Linked DNA regions of Reyranella humidisoli. The protein of the gene in region 1 interacts with the protein of each later gene in a pairwise test. Links are inferred from orthologs where the notes say so. Each region holds a gene or a part of one and is shown on either strand. Other genes may lie near its edges.

What was found.
Region 2: the proteins of cyoB (region 1) and KQ910_RS25620 interact in binary tests that used the Escherichia coli proteins (3 or more experiments, as listed by UniProt). The link is inferred for Reyranella humidisoli from one-to-one orthologs.

The regions. Positions count from the first base shown.
Region 1 is NZ_JAHOPB010000001.1:601,537-610,050, forward strand. The notes cover bases 2,165-5,080. They hold cyoB (cytochrome o ubiquinol oxidase subunit I), read right to left. Parts: upstream 4,652-5,080; coding sequence 2,678-4,651; downstream 2,165-2,677. Other genes in these bases: cyoC (cytochrome o ubiquinol oxidase subunit III), read right to left, coding at 2,165-2,681; cyoA (ubiquinol oxidase subunit II), read right to left, coding at 4,655-5,080. Also shown: potassium-transporting ATPase subunit KdpA, read right to left, coding at 1-925; kdpF (K(+)-transporting ATPase subunit F), read right to left, coding at 933-1,022; KQ910_RS02960 (hypothetical protein), read right to left, coding at 1,240-1,752; cyoD (cytochrome o ubiquinol oxidase subunit IV), read right to left, coding at 1,768-2,082; more of cyoC, read right to left, coding at 2,082-2,164; more of cyoA, read right to left, coding at 5,081-5,491; KQ910_RS02985 (hypothetical protein), read right to left, coding at 5,632-6,003; KQ910_RS02990 (acetyl-CoA acetyltransferase), read left to right, coding at 6,193-7,362; KQ910_RS02995 (hypothetical protein), read left to right, coding at 7,368-8,324; KQ910_RS03000 (SDR family NAD(P)-dependent oxidoreductase), read right to left, coding at 8,460-8,514. UniProt on the Escherichia coli protein: Cytochrome bo(3) ubiquinol oxidase is the terminal enzyme in the aerobic respiratory chain of E.coli that predominates when cells are grown at high aeration.
Region 2 is NZ_JAHOPB010000003.1:445,522-450,317, reverse strand. The notes cover bases 1-2,916. They hold KQ910_RS25620 (aminotransferase), read left to right. Parts: upstream 1-834; coding sequence 835-1,998; downstream 1,999-2,916. Other genes in these bases: KQ910_RS25610 (TetR/AcrR family transcriptional regulator), read left to right, coding at 2,834-2,916; KQ910_RS25615 (TetR/AcrR family transcriptional regulator), read left to right, coding at 2,156-2,821; KQ910_RS25625 (P-II family nitrogen regulator), read right to left, coding at 296-634; glnA (type I glutamate--ammonia ligase), read right to left, coding at 1-240. Outside these bases: more of KQ910_RS25610, read left to right, coding at 2,917-3,454; KQ910_RS25605 (TetR/AcrR family transcriptional regulator), read left to right, coding at 3,439-4,092; KQ910_RS25595 (NAD(P)H-hydrate dehydratase), read left to right, coding at 4,249-4,796. UniProt on the Escherichia coli protein: Shows aminotransferase activity with methionine and histidine as substrates, and to a lesser extent also with phenylalanine.

The DNA.
Region 1 (8,514 bases):
CGCCGGCCTCGGCCCAGTAGCAGACGACGACACCGGCCAGGAACAGCACGCCCATGGCGGCCAGGATCGCCCAGCCCTGGCGCTCGTCGCCGACGGCGCGGCCGAACACGTTGGTGAGCGCGGCACCGATCGCGAAGATCGACAGGATCTGGACAAGGTTCGAGAACGCGGTGGGATTTTCGTAAGGGTGCGCGGAGTTGGCATTGAAGAAGCCGCCGCCGTTGGTGCCCAGCATCTTGATCGCGAGCTGCGAGGCGACCGGACCCTGGGCGATGGTCTGCCTGGCGCCCTCGACGGTCGTGGCCTCGACATAGGACGACAGGTTCTGCGGCACGCCCTGCCAGACGTAAAAGATGGTCAACAGCACGCAGAACGGCAGCAGCACGTAGAGCGTGGCGCGCACCATGTCGACCCAGAAGTTGCCGATGCCCTTCGACTCGGCGCGCGCAAAGCCGCGGACCAGCGCCACGGCGAGCGCAATGCCGGTCGCGGCGCTCAGAAAGTTCTGAACGGTGAGACCGGCCATTTGCGAGAGATAGCTCATCGTCGATTCGCCGCCGTAGTTCTGCCAGTTGGTGTTGGTCAGGAAGCTCACGGCGGTGTTGCCCGCGAGGTCGGGCGCCACGGCGGACATGCCCTGCGGATTGAGCGGCAGCAGGTCCTGCAGGCGCAGCAGCAGATAGAGGAAGGCGAAGCCCACGATGTGGAAGACAATCATGGCGCGGGCATAGACCCACCAGCTCTGCTCTTCCGCCGGATCGATGCCGGCGAGGCGATAGAAGCCGCGCTCGACTGGCCGCAGTACCGGAGACAACAGGGTGCGTCGTCCGGCCATGACGTTGTCGAGATAGCCGCCCAGCGGGCGCGTGAGCAGCAGCACGAGGCCGCAGAAAAGGGCGATCTGCGCCCAGCCGTTGATGGTCATGGGATCCTCAGAACTTCTCGGGCCGCGCCAGCGCGACCGTGAGATAGACGAGCAGAAGGGCGGCGAGCGCGCCGCCGAGCGCGTAATCGAAGCTCATGGTCGCCTCACAGCCTGTGGCACAGGCGTTCGTAGGCGATCAGCAGGCAGAACAGCACCAGGCCGCCGCCGAAGAACAGGATGTCGAGCACGGCAATCTCCTTCGCCGACATAGAAGGACCGCTAGGCATAGGAATTCGAGCCGGCGACGTCGCGGCCGGCATAGGAAGTTCATAGGAATTTCAGGAGCGGCCGGATCGAGCCGGTCGACTTGCCCGCTAGGTACGGAACCGCAGCGCGACCGCCAGCATGCGCAGCGACAGGAGGGCGAGGCTGAGGCCCAGCATCGCGAACAGCAGGCTGGGCTCGGCGAGCGGCACGCCGCGATAGGGGAAGATCTGGCCGCCGATCAGCATGAACAGCCAGATGCCGCCCCAGCTCGCCATCTCGAACAAAGAGGCCGAACCGGGACTATAGGCCGGGGGCTTTCGATAGGAGGGCGCGAACCGCACCCGCCAGAACATGTAGGCCGAGGCCAAAATGAACCAGAGGAAGGCCAGGAACTGCACGGCCGTCAGCAGGGTCACGGGCTTCGAAACACGACACCAGAAGGCCGGCAGCCCGGCGGCGCACAAGCCATCGAGGAAGCCCGCGGTGAAGCCGACCGCCGGGCCTTCCAGCGACAGGTTCGTGAGCGCGAGATAGACGAGGATCGTCGCCACGACAGGCGATAGGCCGACCATCCACTCCCAGCGAAGGAGCGGCGTCATCTTCGACTTGGCTTGTGCCATCGAGGGAGTCGCCGGCTAGAGCGCCATGCGGGCGTGCAGGTCGAACATGATCCAGAAGCTGCCGCCCACCATGATGAAGAGCAGCAGCGCGGTGAAGACCAGCGCGAGCACGTTCTCGCGCGGCGTGGTCGTGAAGTTGATGTGCAGGAAGAAGCGCAGATGGACCAGCACCTGCAGCACCGCGGCGATGCCGATGACCAGCAGCGTGCGCTGCGGCGGCAGGGCGTGCGTGTAGACCAGCCAGAACGGGATGGCGCTCAGCACGACCGCCAGCACGAAGCCGATCAGGTAGGAGCGAAGGCCGTGCGTGGTTTCCGGAGGACGTTCCATCACAGCAGCCCCGGCAGATAGACGATGGAGAAGATGCCGACCCAGGCGATATCGAGGAAATGCCAGAAGAGTCCGAGCCGCTGCAGCCGCGAGGCGACCGGCATGGTGAGGCCCTTCATCGCGACCTGGGCACCGAGGATCACGATCCAGAGCAGGCCCATGGTGACGTGGACGCCGTGCGTGCCGACCAGCGTGAAGAACGCCGAGAGGAAGCCGCTGCGGTCGGGACCCGCGCCCTGGGCGATCAGGCCGGCGAACTCCCGCACCTCAAGGAAGACGAAGGCCGCGCCCAGCACGAAGGTGATGGCGAGCCACGCCAGAACCGCGCCGCGATTGCCCGCTTTCACCTGAAGGCTGGCGAAGCCGAAAGTCATGCTGGAGACCAGCAGCAGCACTGTCTCGATCGCGGCATTGTCCAGGTCGAAGATCTGCTTGCCCGTCGGACCGCCGGCCGTGCCGGGGATCATGATGGCGTAGGTCGCGAACAGCAGGGCGAAGATTACGGCATCGCCCATCAGGTAGAGCCAGAAGCCGAGCGCCCGCTGCTCGTGGGTCTCGATTTCCTCGCGCTCGTGTTCACTCATGTGGGCGACGCTCATGACCGGCTCCCCATGAGTCGGAACCGTTCGTCCTCGATCGCCTTCACCTCGGCGGCCGACATCGTGAACTCCTGGTCGTCATTGGACGAGCGCACGATCACGGCCGCGAACACGACCGCACCGGACGCCAGCACCAGCCACCAGATGTGCCAGACCATGGCGAAGCCCAGCACGAAGCCGAAGGCGCCTACGATCACGCCGATCGGCGTGTTCGACGGGATGCGGATCGCCTCGTAGCGGGCCGGCCGCTGGTAGGCGACGCCCTTCTCCTTCATCTCGAGGAAGGCCTCGCGATCGCCCACCGTCGGGATCACCGCGAAATTGTACGGCGGCGGCGGCGAGGAGGTCGACCATTCGAGCGTGCGGCCATTGAACGGATCACCCGTCAGGTCGCGCGTCTTGTTGCGGTCGCGGAGCGAGGCGTAGAGCTGCATCACCATGCAGCCGATGCCGCACAGCACGACCAGAGCGCCGGACGCCGCCACCAGCAGGTAGGGCTGCCAGGTCGGATCGTTGTAGGTCTCCATGCGGCGCGGCATGCCCTTCAGGCCGAGCAGGTAGAGCGGCATGAAGGCGAGATAGAAGCCGATGATCCAGCACCAGAAGGCGCCGATGCCCCAGCCGCGGTTGAAGGCGAAGCCGAAGGCCTTGGGGAACCAGTACATGTAGCCGGCGAGATAGCCGAACAGCACGCCCGGGATGATCATGTTGTGGAAGTGCGCGACCAGGAAGGTCGTGTTGTGCATCAGGAAGTCGGCCGGCGGGATGGCCAGCAGCACGCCCGTCATGCCGCCGATCACGAACGTCACGATGAAACCGATGCTCCACATCATCGATGGATGGAACTCGATGCGGCCGCGATACATGGTGAGCAGCCAGTTGAACACCTTCACGCCGGTCGGCACGGCGATGATCATGGTCATGACGCCGAAGAAGGCGTTGACGCCGGCGCTGGAGCCCATGGTGAAGAAATGGTGCAGCCAGACGGTGAAGGAAAGGATGCCGATCGCCGCCGTCGCATAGACCAGCGATTCGTAGCCGAACAGGCGCTTGCGCGAGAAGGTCGACACGACCTCGGAGAAGATGCCGAAGGCCGGCAGGATCAGGATGTAGACTTCCGGATGGCCCCAGATCCAGAACAGGTTGACGTAGTTCATCATGTTGCCGCCATGCGCATTCGTGAAGAAGTGCATGCCGGCGAGGCGGTCGAGGGCGAGGAGACCGCAGGCCACGGTAATGGCCGGGAAGGCGAAGGCCATCAGGACCGAGGCGACGAGCGCGGTCCAGACGAAGGGAGTCATGCGCATCAGGGTCATGCCCGGCGCGCGACGCTTCAGGATCGTCACGATGAAGTTGATGCCCGACATGGTCGAGCCGACGCCCGATATGAGGATCGCCCAGATCCAGTAGTCGACGCCGACGCCGGGATTGTACTCGATGCCCGAATAAGGCGGATAGCCGGTCCAGCCCGCGGTCGAGAACTTGCCGATGACCAGCGAGACCATGACCAGCGCCGCTCCCGCTGCGCTCAGCCACAGGCTGACGGCGTTCAGCCACGGGAAGGCCACGTCGCGCGTGCCGATCTGCAGCGGCACGATGACGTTGATCAGTCCCGTCATGAACGGCATCGCCATGAAGAAGATCATGATGGTGCCGTGCGAGCTGAAGATCTGGTCGAAATGCTCGGGCGGCAGGTAGCCGCCGCTGTTCAGCGCCATCGCCTGCTGGGCGCGCATCATCAGGGCATCGACGAAGCCACGCAGCAGCATGATCAGCGCCAGCACGATGTACATGACGCCGATTCGCTTGTGGTCGACGCTGGTCAGCCAGTCGGTCCAGAGATACTTCCAGGCCTTCAGGTAGGTCAGCACGACGGCGACAAGCAGCGCGCCGCCGACGGTGACGGCGGCGCCGCCCGCGGCGATCGGGCTGTAGAACGGCAGGGCCTCGATCGTCAGTTTGCCGAACATCCGCTATCTCCGCGCCGGCGCATCGTGCGCATGGCCGCTGTGCCTGAACTTGTCGATGATCGAGTCGAACAGCTTGGGCTCGACCGTCGAGTAATAGGTGATGGGGTTGGCGCGGCTCTTCGCGGCCAGCGCCGTGTAGGCGTTGGCATCGAGCGCCGCGCCGCTCTGCTTGGCCCTTGCCACCCAGGCTTCGAAGTCGGCCGGCGTCATGGCCAGGACCTCGAAATGCTGGTCGGAGTAGCCGCCGCCGCTGTACTGGCTGTTGCGGCCGACGAACTTGCCGGGCTGGTCCGCCAGCATCTGCAGACGGGTCTGCATGCCGGCCATGGCGTAGATCTGCCCGGCGAGCTGCGGCACGTAGAAGGAGTTCATCACCGTGTCGGAGGTGATGCGCAGGCTGACCGGCCGGCCCGCCGGGAAGGCGAGCTGGTTCACCACGGCGATGCCCTGCTCCGGATAGATGAACAGCCACTTCCAGTCCTGGGCCACGACCTGGACGTCGAACGGCGGCTCCTTGGATTCCAGCGGGCGGTAAGGATCGAGGCGATGGGTGCTGCGCCACAGCAGCACCGCGACGGCGATCACGATGACGGTCGGGATCAGCCAGGTGATGGCGTCGAGCTTGACCGAATTGGCCCAGGTCGGCGTGTACTTGGCCTCGGTGTTGGTGGCGCGGTATTTCCAGGCGAACCACAGGGTGAGGATGATGATCGGAACAATCACCAGCATCATCACGTAGAATGCGTCGAACAGCAGATCGCGCTCGGCGAGGGCGATCGGGCCCTTCGGGTCCAGTACCGGAGCCCGTCGGAGGTCGCAGGCGCTCGTCAGAACGGCCAAGACGGCCGTCAATGCCGCGCCTTGCCATCGATTAACAGCCAGCCTCACGCTTCCCCGCCCAACCTATTGCACTGTCAGGGCAGAGTGGCGCCAGCTCTTGTATAGAGCAACGATTCTTTTGTTACGTTTAGGTCTTCAATTCAGGTCTTCTGACCGGGCGGCGCGGGTGTCGATGCGGGCGGCGTCTTGCCGGCGGGGTCCTTGGCCGTACAGACGTCGGCGCGCAGGCGATCCTTGAGCGTCGCGATCTGGTCCTCGATCTGCTTGTTCGCGGCCTTCTGCTTCTCGATCTGCTCTTCCAGCGCCTTCACCTGGGCTGCATCTGGACCGGCCGGTGCCGGCGGCGCCAGCGGTGCGGGAAGCTGGACGGCCACGTTCACGATCGGGCGGTAGAAGAGGTACCAGCCCAGTCCGAGGCCGGCGGCGAGCAGGAAGAATCCCCCCACCAGGCCACCCAGAATCCAGGGCCAGCGCGGCGTCGAAGGCTCTTGCGTCTGAGAGGTATCGGCCATGTGCCAGTGAGGCTCCCGTTGAAGCAGCCAGTCAATACCCGCCGCGCGGCGGAATTTGGGCGTCGGGCAGGCCGCGCCAAGGCTCTTGCGCCGGGCAGCCTGCGATATAAGTGTATATGCACAGAATGGCGCCCTCGACCCGCCGCACGGCCGCGTCTAGGGTCGCCGCCACGAACCAAGGAGAGTTCCATGACCGCGTGCATCGTCGGTTGGTCCCACGGCAAATTCGGCAAGCTCGATGGCGAGACCAGCGAGTCGCTGATCGTCAAGGCGGCGTCCGAGGCGATCGCCCACGCCGGCATCGAGCCCAGGGACGTCGACGTCATCTATGTCGGCAACATGAACGGCGGCTTCGTGCGCCAGGAGTTCCACTCCTCGCTGCCGCTGCAGGCCCATCCCGACCTGCGCTTCAAGCCCTCGACCAGGGTCGAGAATGCCTGCGCCACCGGCTCGGCGGCGATCCACATGGGCCTCAATACGCTGGCCGCCGGCAAGGCACGCTTCGTGCTGGTCGTCGGCGTCGAGAAGATGACCGAGCTCAACTCGACGCAGGCCGGCGAGGTGCTGATCAAGGCCTCCTACGTCGCGGAGGAAGCCAACATCGAGGCGGGCTTCGCCGGCATCTTCGGCAAGATCACCTCGGCCTACTTCCAGCGCTACGGCGACAAGTCCGATGCGCTCGCCCGGATCGCGGTCAAGGCGCACAAGAACGGCGCCAAGAACCCGTACGCGCACTTCCAGAAGGAATTCGCCTACGATTTCTGCCGCACGCCGTCCGACAAGAACCCGTTCGTCGCTGGCCCGCTGAAACGCACCGACTGCTCGCCCGTCACCGACGGAGCGGCGGCGGTGATCCTGACGGACGTCGGCACGGCGCTGGGCATGAAGCAGGCGATCGCCTTCCGCGCGGCCGAGCACGTCAACGACTTCCTGCCGATGAGCAAGCGCGACATCATCAAGTTCGAGGGCCCGCAGCTCGCCTGGCAGCAGGCGCTGAAGTCGGCGCATCTCGACCTGCTCGACCTCTCCTTCGTCGAGAGCCACGACTGCTTCACCTCGGCCGAACTGATCGAATACGAGGCGATGGGCCTCACCGCGCCGGGCGAAGGCGAGCGCGCCATCCTCGAAGGCTGGGTCGAGCGCGACGGCAAGCTGCCGGTCAACGTCTCCGGCGGCCTCAAGGCCAAGGGCCATCCGGTCGGCGCCACCGGCGTCTCGATGCACGTGATGGCCGCGATGCAGCTCGCCGGCACCGCGCCGGAAGGGCTGCAACTGCCGAAGGCGAAGCTCGGCGGCGTGTTCAACATGGGCGGCGCGGCGGTCGCCAACTATGTAAGCATCCTCGAGCCGCTGCGCTAACGTCCGTGCGTGCCGTCGGCTCTCGCGAAAGCGACGCCATCCTGGGCGCCATGCGCCAGGTGGCGCTGGCCGGCGGGCGCACGATCACCTACGCCGACACGGCGAGCATCCGGGCGGCCGCGCACTATCTCCTGCGCCGCCACGGGCTGGTCGATCTCGGCACGCTGCCCGCTTCCGAACCGGCCGATCTCGTCGAGGTCCTGAAGGATCGCACGCTCGCCGAGGAGGCGGTGAAGTACCTCGCCATCATGGCGATGGTCGACGGCTCGCTCGACCACGGCAAGCTGAAGCGTGTGCTGGAATATTCCCGCGCCCTCGACATCGAGGCCGACTATCTCACCGATCTCGTCGAGGCGGCCTCCGGCCATCTCGCCTGGGCCACCGCCGACATGTGGCGCAAGAACTTCGACAGCGTGCTCAGCCGCCCCTCGGAGGGTCTCGATCCCAACGTCTGGATCCGGCCCTACGAAGGCGCCAATGCCGATCCCGACCTGGTCGCGCGCTACGAGGCGCTGGGCGGGCTGCCACAGAACACGTTCGGCAAGGCGCTGTGGGACTTCGACAAGGCGAACGGCTATCCCTTCCCCGGCGATCCGATGGCGCTGAACGCCGCCTTCGGCACGGCGCACGATTCCACCCACGTGATCTCGGGCTACGACACCAGCGCCCGCGGCGAACTACTGGTGTCGACCTTCACGGCCGGCATGCATCCGATCAATCCGATGAGCGGCCACATCCTGCCGGTGATCTTCTTCTTTCACTTCGGCGAGCAGATGAACGACGTGGGTCACGCGGGCAAAGGCGGCCTCGATCCCGACGAGTTCTGGCACGCCTGGGCCCGTGGCGCGGAGATGACGGCCGATATCTTCGATCCGCAGTGGAGCGTCTGGGACTGGGTCGAGCACGATCTCGACGAGCTGCGCCGCCACTGGAACGTGACGCCGCCAGGGAACAGGCGTTAGGCAATCAATCCTCCTCTCCATTCAAATGGGGAGGTGTCGCTGTCTTCAGCGACGGAGGGGGCATGACCCCATCGCCCTCGTAAGACGAGGGCACTTCCCCTTTGCGGACGCCGCAAAGGGGAAGCGACCGATGCGTCACACCACCGGGCTTGCGCCGCCGTCGACGTTGATCGCGACGCCGGTGATGAAG
Region 2 (4,796 bases), on another replicon or contig:
GAAGGGGTCGAGCACGGCGGTCGACGGATCCGGCATCAGGATCATGTCGGACTCGTTGATGGCCTTCCAGCCGGCGATCGAGGAACCGTCGAACATCACGCCGTCCTCGAAGGTACCTTCGTCGGTGGCGGACGCCATGCGGGCCGTGTGCTGCCACTTGCCGCGAGGATCGGTGAAGCGGAAGTCAACGAACTTGACGTCCTTTTCCTTGATCATCGCCAGAACCTGTTTGGCATCCATTGTCGGTCGTCCCTCTACTTGTGGTTTACTGCTTCAGCCCCCAAAGGCCGGGTCCTCATACGGCGGCGTCACCACGCTCACCAGTACGAATTCGGATCGCGTCGTCGATGCTCGACACGAAAATCTTGCCGTCGCCGATGCGACCGGTATGCGCCGAACTGCGGATCGCCTCGACGGCCTTCTCGACCATCTCGTCCTCGATGACGAGCTCGAGCTTCACCTTCGGCAGGAAGTCGACGACATACTCGGCGCCGCGATACAGTTCGGTATGGCCTTTCTGCCGGCCGAAGCCCTTGGCTTCGAGAACCGTGATGCCCTTGAGGCCGATCTGATTGAGGGCGTCCTTCACCTCATCGAGCTTGAAGGGCTTGATGATCGCTTCGATCTTCTTCATGTGGCTAAAGACACTCCGCACGCAGGCACCGGGCCCTCCCGGTCGGGATAGCCCGTATGCCACACGAGGAAGCATAAACCATGCCAAGATTTTCCACAGGCCGATGCGGGAAATCCGGCGACAGTCTGTCTGTTTAGAAGGCGAAACGCCCAATTTATCGGCAGAAAATTGGTCAATTGGAAGGCAGCAGAGAATCCCCAATGAAACCCGCAAACTCGACCATGTCCGCACTCGGGACCACGGTATTTGAAGTCATGTCGGCGCTCGCGCGCGAGCACAAGTCCGTCAACCTCGGCCAGGGCTTCCCCGACGACAAGGGACCCGAGGAGGTGCGGGCGGCGGCGGCGGAGTACCTGCTGACCGGGCACAACCAGTACCCGCCCATGATGGGCATTCCCGAATTGCGCCAGGCCGTTGCGGATCATGCGAAGCGGTTCCAGGGGCTCGACATCGACTGGCAGACCGAAGTCCTGGTCACGTCGGGCGCGACCGAGGCGCTCGGCGACTGCCTGTTCGGCCTGATCGAGCCGGGCGACGAGGTCGTACTCATCGAACCGCTCTACGATTCCTACCTGCCCATGGTGCGACGGGCAGGGGGCGTGCCGAAGCTGGTGCGGCTGGAGCCGCCACACTGGCGGCTGCCCCGGGAGGAACTGGCCGCCGCCTTCGGGCCGAAGACCAAGCTGATCCTGTTCAACACGCCAATGAATCCCTGCTCGAAGGTCTTCGACGAGGAGGAACTGTCCTTCATCGCCGGGCTCTGCCTGAAGCACGACGTCTATGCGATCTGCGACGAGGTTTACGAGCACATCATCTTCGACGACCGGCGCCACATCTCGCTGATGACGCTGCCGGGCATGCGCGATCGCACGGTACGCATCGGCTCAGCCGGCAAAAGCTTCAGCCTGACAGGCTGGAAGGTGGGCTACATCACGGCGGCGCCGGAACTGATGAAACCGATCGCCAAGACCCATCAGTTCATGACCTTCACCACGCCGCCCAATCTGCAATGGGGTGCGGCGACGGGCTTGCGCCTGAACGACGGCTATTTCGCCACCCTGGCCGCCGACATGCAGCGCAAACGCGACCGGCTGGCCACCGCCCTCGCGGAGATCGGGTTCGACGTGCTGCCCGCGCACGGGACGTACTTCGTCACCACCGACTTCAGGCCGCTGGGCTTCAACGGGACCGACGAGGATTTCTGCCGCCACATCACCGTTAAAGCCGGCGTGACCGCCGTGCCGGTGAGCGCCTTCTATCAATCCGATGAAGCGCCGCGCTACTTCGCCCGGTTCTGTTTCTGCAAGGACGACAGCACGCTCGACAGTGCGATCGAGCGTTTGAGGGCACATTTTTGCAGTTAACCCCCTAGTATTTGCATTGCAGGAACCCTAATCTGCAATTGGTTCGCTTTTGCTCGGCAAGAGTGTGTCGATGTCACAGAGTTTTCGCATTTTACATGCTTGAATATGTCCCCGCCTGCTTGATCGGCATGTTGGCCGAGTCGGGTTTCCAGCCGCGATGAGCCCGTCCGAGGGCACATCCTTCGGATCGGGCACGCCCAAGCCTGTCCGTATCGATGGGCGTCGCCTGCGGAGCGAGCGTACCAGGCAGCTCATCATCGAGGCCTATCTGGCGCTGATTCGCGAAAATCCATCGACACCCATGCCGACAGCGCAGGAGATCGCGGCGCGCGCAGGCTATTCCGTCCGATCGGTTTTCGAGCGGTTTCCCGATCTGCATACGCTGCGCGTGGCGGCGGCCGATTACGGGCTCGCTCATGCGGCGGCCCTGGCGCCGGCCCGTGACGTCGATGGCGATCGCGCAACCCGCATCAGGTCGCAGGTGGAGACCCGCGCCGGCACATGCGAACGCGGTGTCGCACTTTGGAGAGCGCTCACCTACAATTTCGACGAGAACGATGCGCTCACGGTGCGAATCAAGGTCGCCCGGGAACGCACGATCGACCGCATGCGTCTGATGTACGGGCGTGAACTGTCGGTCCTGACGGACTTGGAACAACGCAACCTTCTCATCGCCCTGGAAGCGATGACCGACATCGAGAGCTGGGCCCGCATGCGCGACACTTACGGTCTTTCGTACGCCGAGAGTTGTGCCGTGTGGATCCGTGCGATCGACCGGATGCTGCCATCGACTCCCCCAGACACCAATTCCGGAACGGGCTGAACCTTGTCTGCAATGTCCACGATGAAGTCTGCCAAGATCGACGGTCGCCGCCTGCGCAGCGAGCGCACCAAGCAACTCATCATCGAAGCCTATATCGCGCTGGCCGAGGAAATGTCGCCGCGGGTGCCGACGGCCGCCGAGATCGCCGAACGAGCCGGCTATTCCGTCCGCTCGATCTTCGAGCGATTTCCAGACATCCGCGCCCTCCAGGTGGCCGCGATCGATTATTCGCTGGCGCAGATCTCCGCCCTGGGGCCACCGCGGGGCGCCGACGGCGACCGCACGACCCGGATTGCCTTCCATGTGCGGACGCGAGGGGCAACATGCGAGCAATGGCTGCCCCTTTGGCGCTCGTTGATCGTCAACCAGGGCGATTCGCCTGAAATCAAGGCACGCATACGGATGGCCCGCGACCGCGTAACGTCGCGGATGGAGATGATGTTCGCACCGGAACTTGCCTTGCTGCCGTTGGAGGAGCAGCAGCAGATGCTGATTGCACTCGAGGCGCTGACCGACGTCGAGAGCTGGGCGCGCATGCGCGAGTTCTTTGGACTGTCCTTCGATGAGGCCTGTCTCGTATGGATCCAGACCATTGGACGGCTATTGCCGAAGGACCCATGCGCGGTGGCGTGACGGCGCGGGGCGGGGCCGAGGCCGCCGCACCCTCCGGGCAGGAGCGTGCCGACGGCCGCCGGCTGCGCAGTGCGCGAACCCGCCAGTTGATCATCGAAGCCTATCTGTCGCTCTTGCGCGAAAGCCCGCAGATTCCCACCGCCGTGGCGATTGCCCAGCGCGCCGGCTACTCGGTGCGATCGATTTTCGAACGGTTCCCCGACCTTCATGCCCTGCGCGTCGCGGTGACCGACGATGCCATGATGCGCGTCTCGGCTCAGGTTGCCAGCGAGCGGATGGTCGGAAACCGCGAGTCCAGGGTGCGCCTGCACGTCCAGACGCGGGGCCGGGTGTGCGACGAGTGGCTGCCGCTGTGGCGTGCCCTCAACGCCAACCAGGGCGATTCGCCCGATCTCAAGAACCGGATCCGGCTGATCCGCGAGCTGGTCATCCGACGGCTCGAGGAAGTCTATGCGCCGGAGCTCTCGACCCTGAAGGAACGGGAGCGGCGCCAGACCGTGCTCGCGCTCGAGGCCTTGGTCGATTTCGAAAGCTGGGCGCGCCTGCGCGGGCATTTTGCGATGTCTTTCGAGGAGGCCTGCGACGTCTGGATCCGGGCCATCGACCGGCTGCTGCCGGAAACGCCGCCTGTTTCTTGACGCTCTCGCCGCCGGAGCGTAGGAAGGCGCCGCTTCGTCGGGAGCGATCCACGATGGCGGCCGTAGCTCAGTTGGTTAGAGCGCCAGATTGTGATTCTGGATGTCGCCGGTTCAAATCCGGTCGGCCGCCCCAATCGCCCACGTTGCAAGTCTCCCATGCCTGACTTTCGCGACCTTCTTCCCCGGGACGAACTCGCTCTCCTGACCTGCGCACAGATGGCGCGGGCCGATGCCTTCGCCGTCCAAAGCGGTGTGCCGGGGCGCGAGCTCATGGAAAGGGCGGGAAGGGCGGTGGCCGTCGCGGCCATGCAGCGTCATGCGCGCCGTCCCGTCCTCGTTCTCTGCGGACCGGGCAACAACGGTGGCGACGGGTTTGTCGCCGCGCGTCACCTGCGGGCGGCAGGCTGGCCCGTGCGCCTCGTTCTCTTCGGGCAGAGAGAGTCGCTCAGGGGAGATGCGGCTTGGGCCGCCGGCACGTGGCAGGGCGCGATCGACGCCTGGTCGAGCGCCCGGCTCGACGATGCGCCGCTGGTCGTCGACGCCATTTTCGGCGCCGGACTCAGCCGACCGCTCGACGGTGAAATCGCCGCGGCCATCGACCTGGTGACCGATCGGCGGCTGCCCGTCGTCGCGGTGGACGTGCCGACCGGCCTGCATGGCGACACCGGGGAAATCATGGGCCGGGCCTTCGAGGCGGAAGCGAC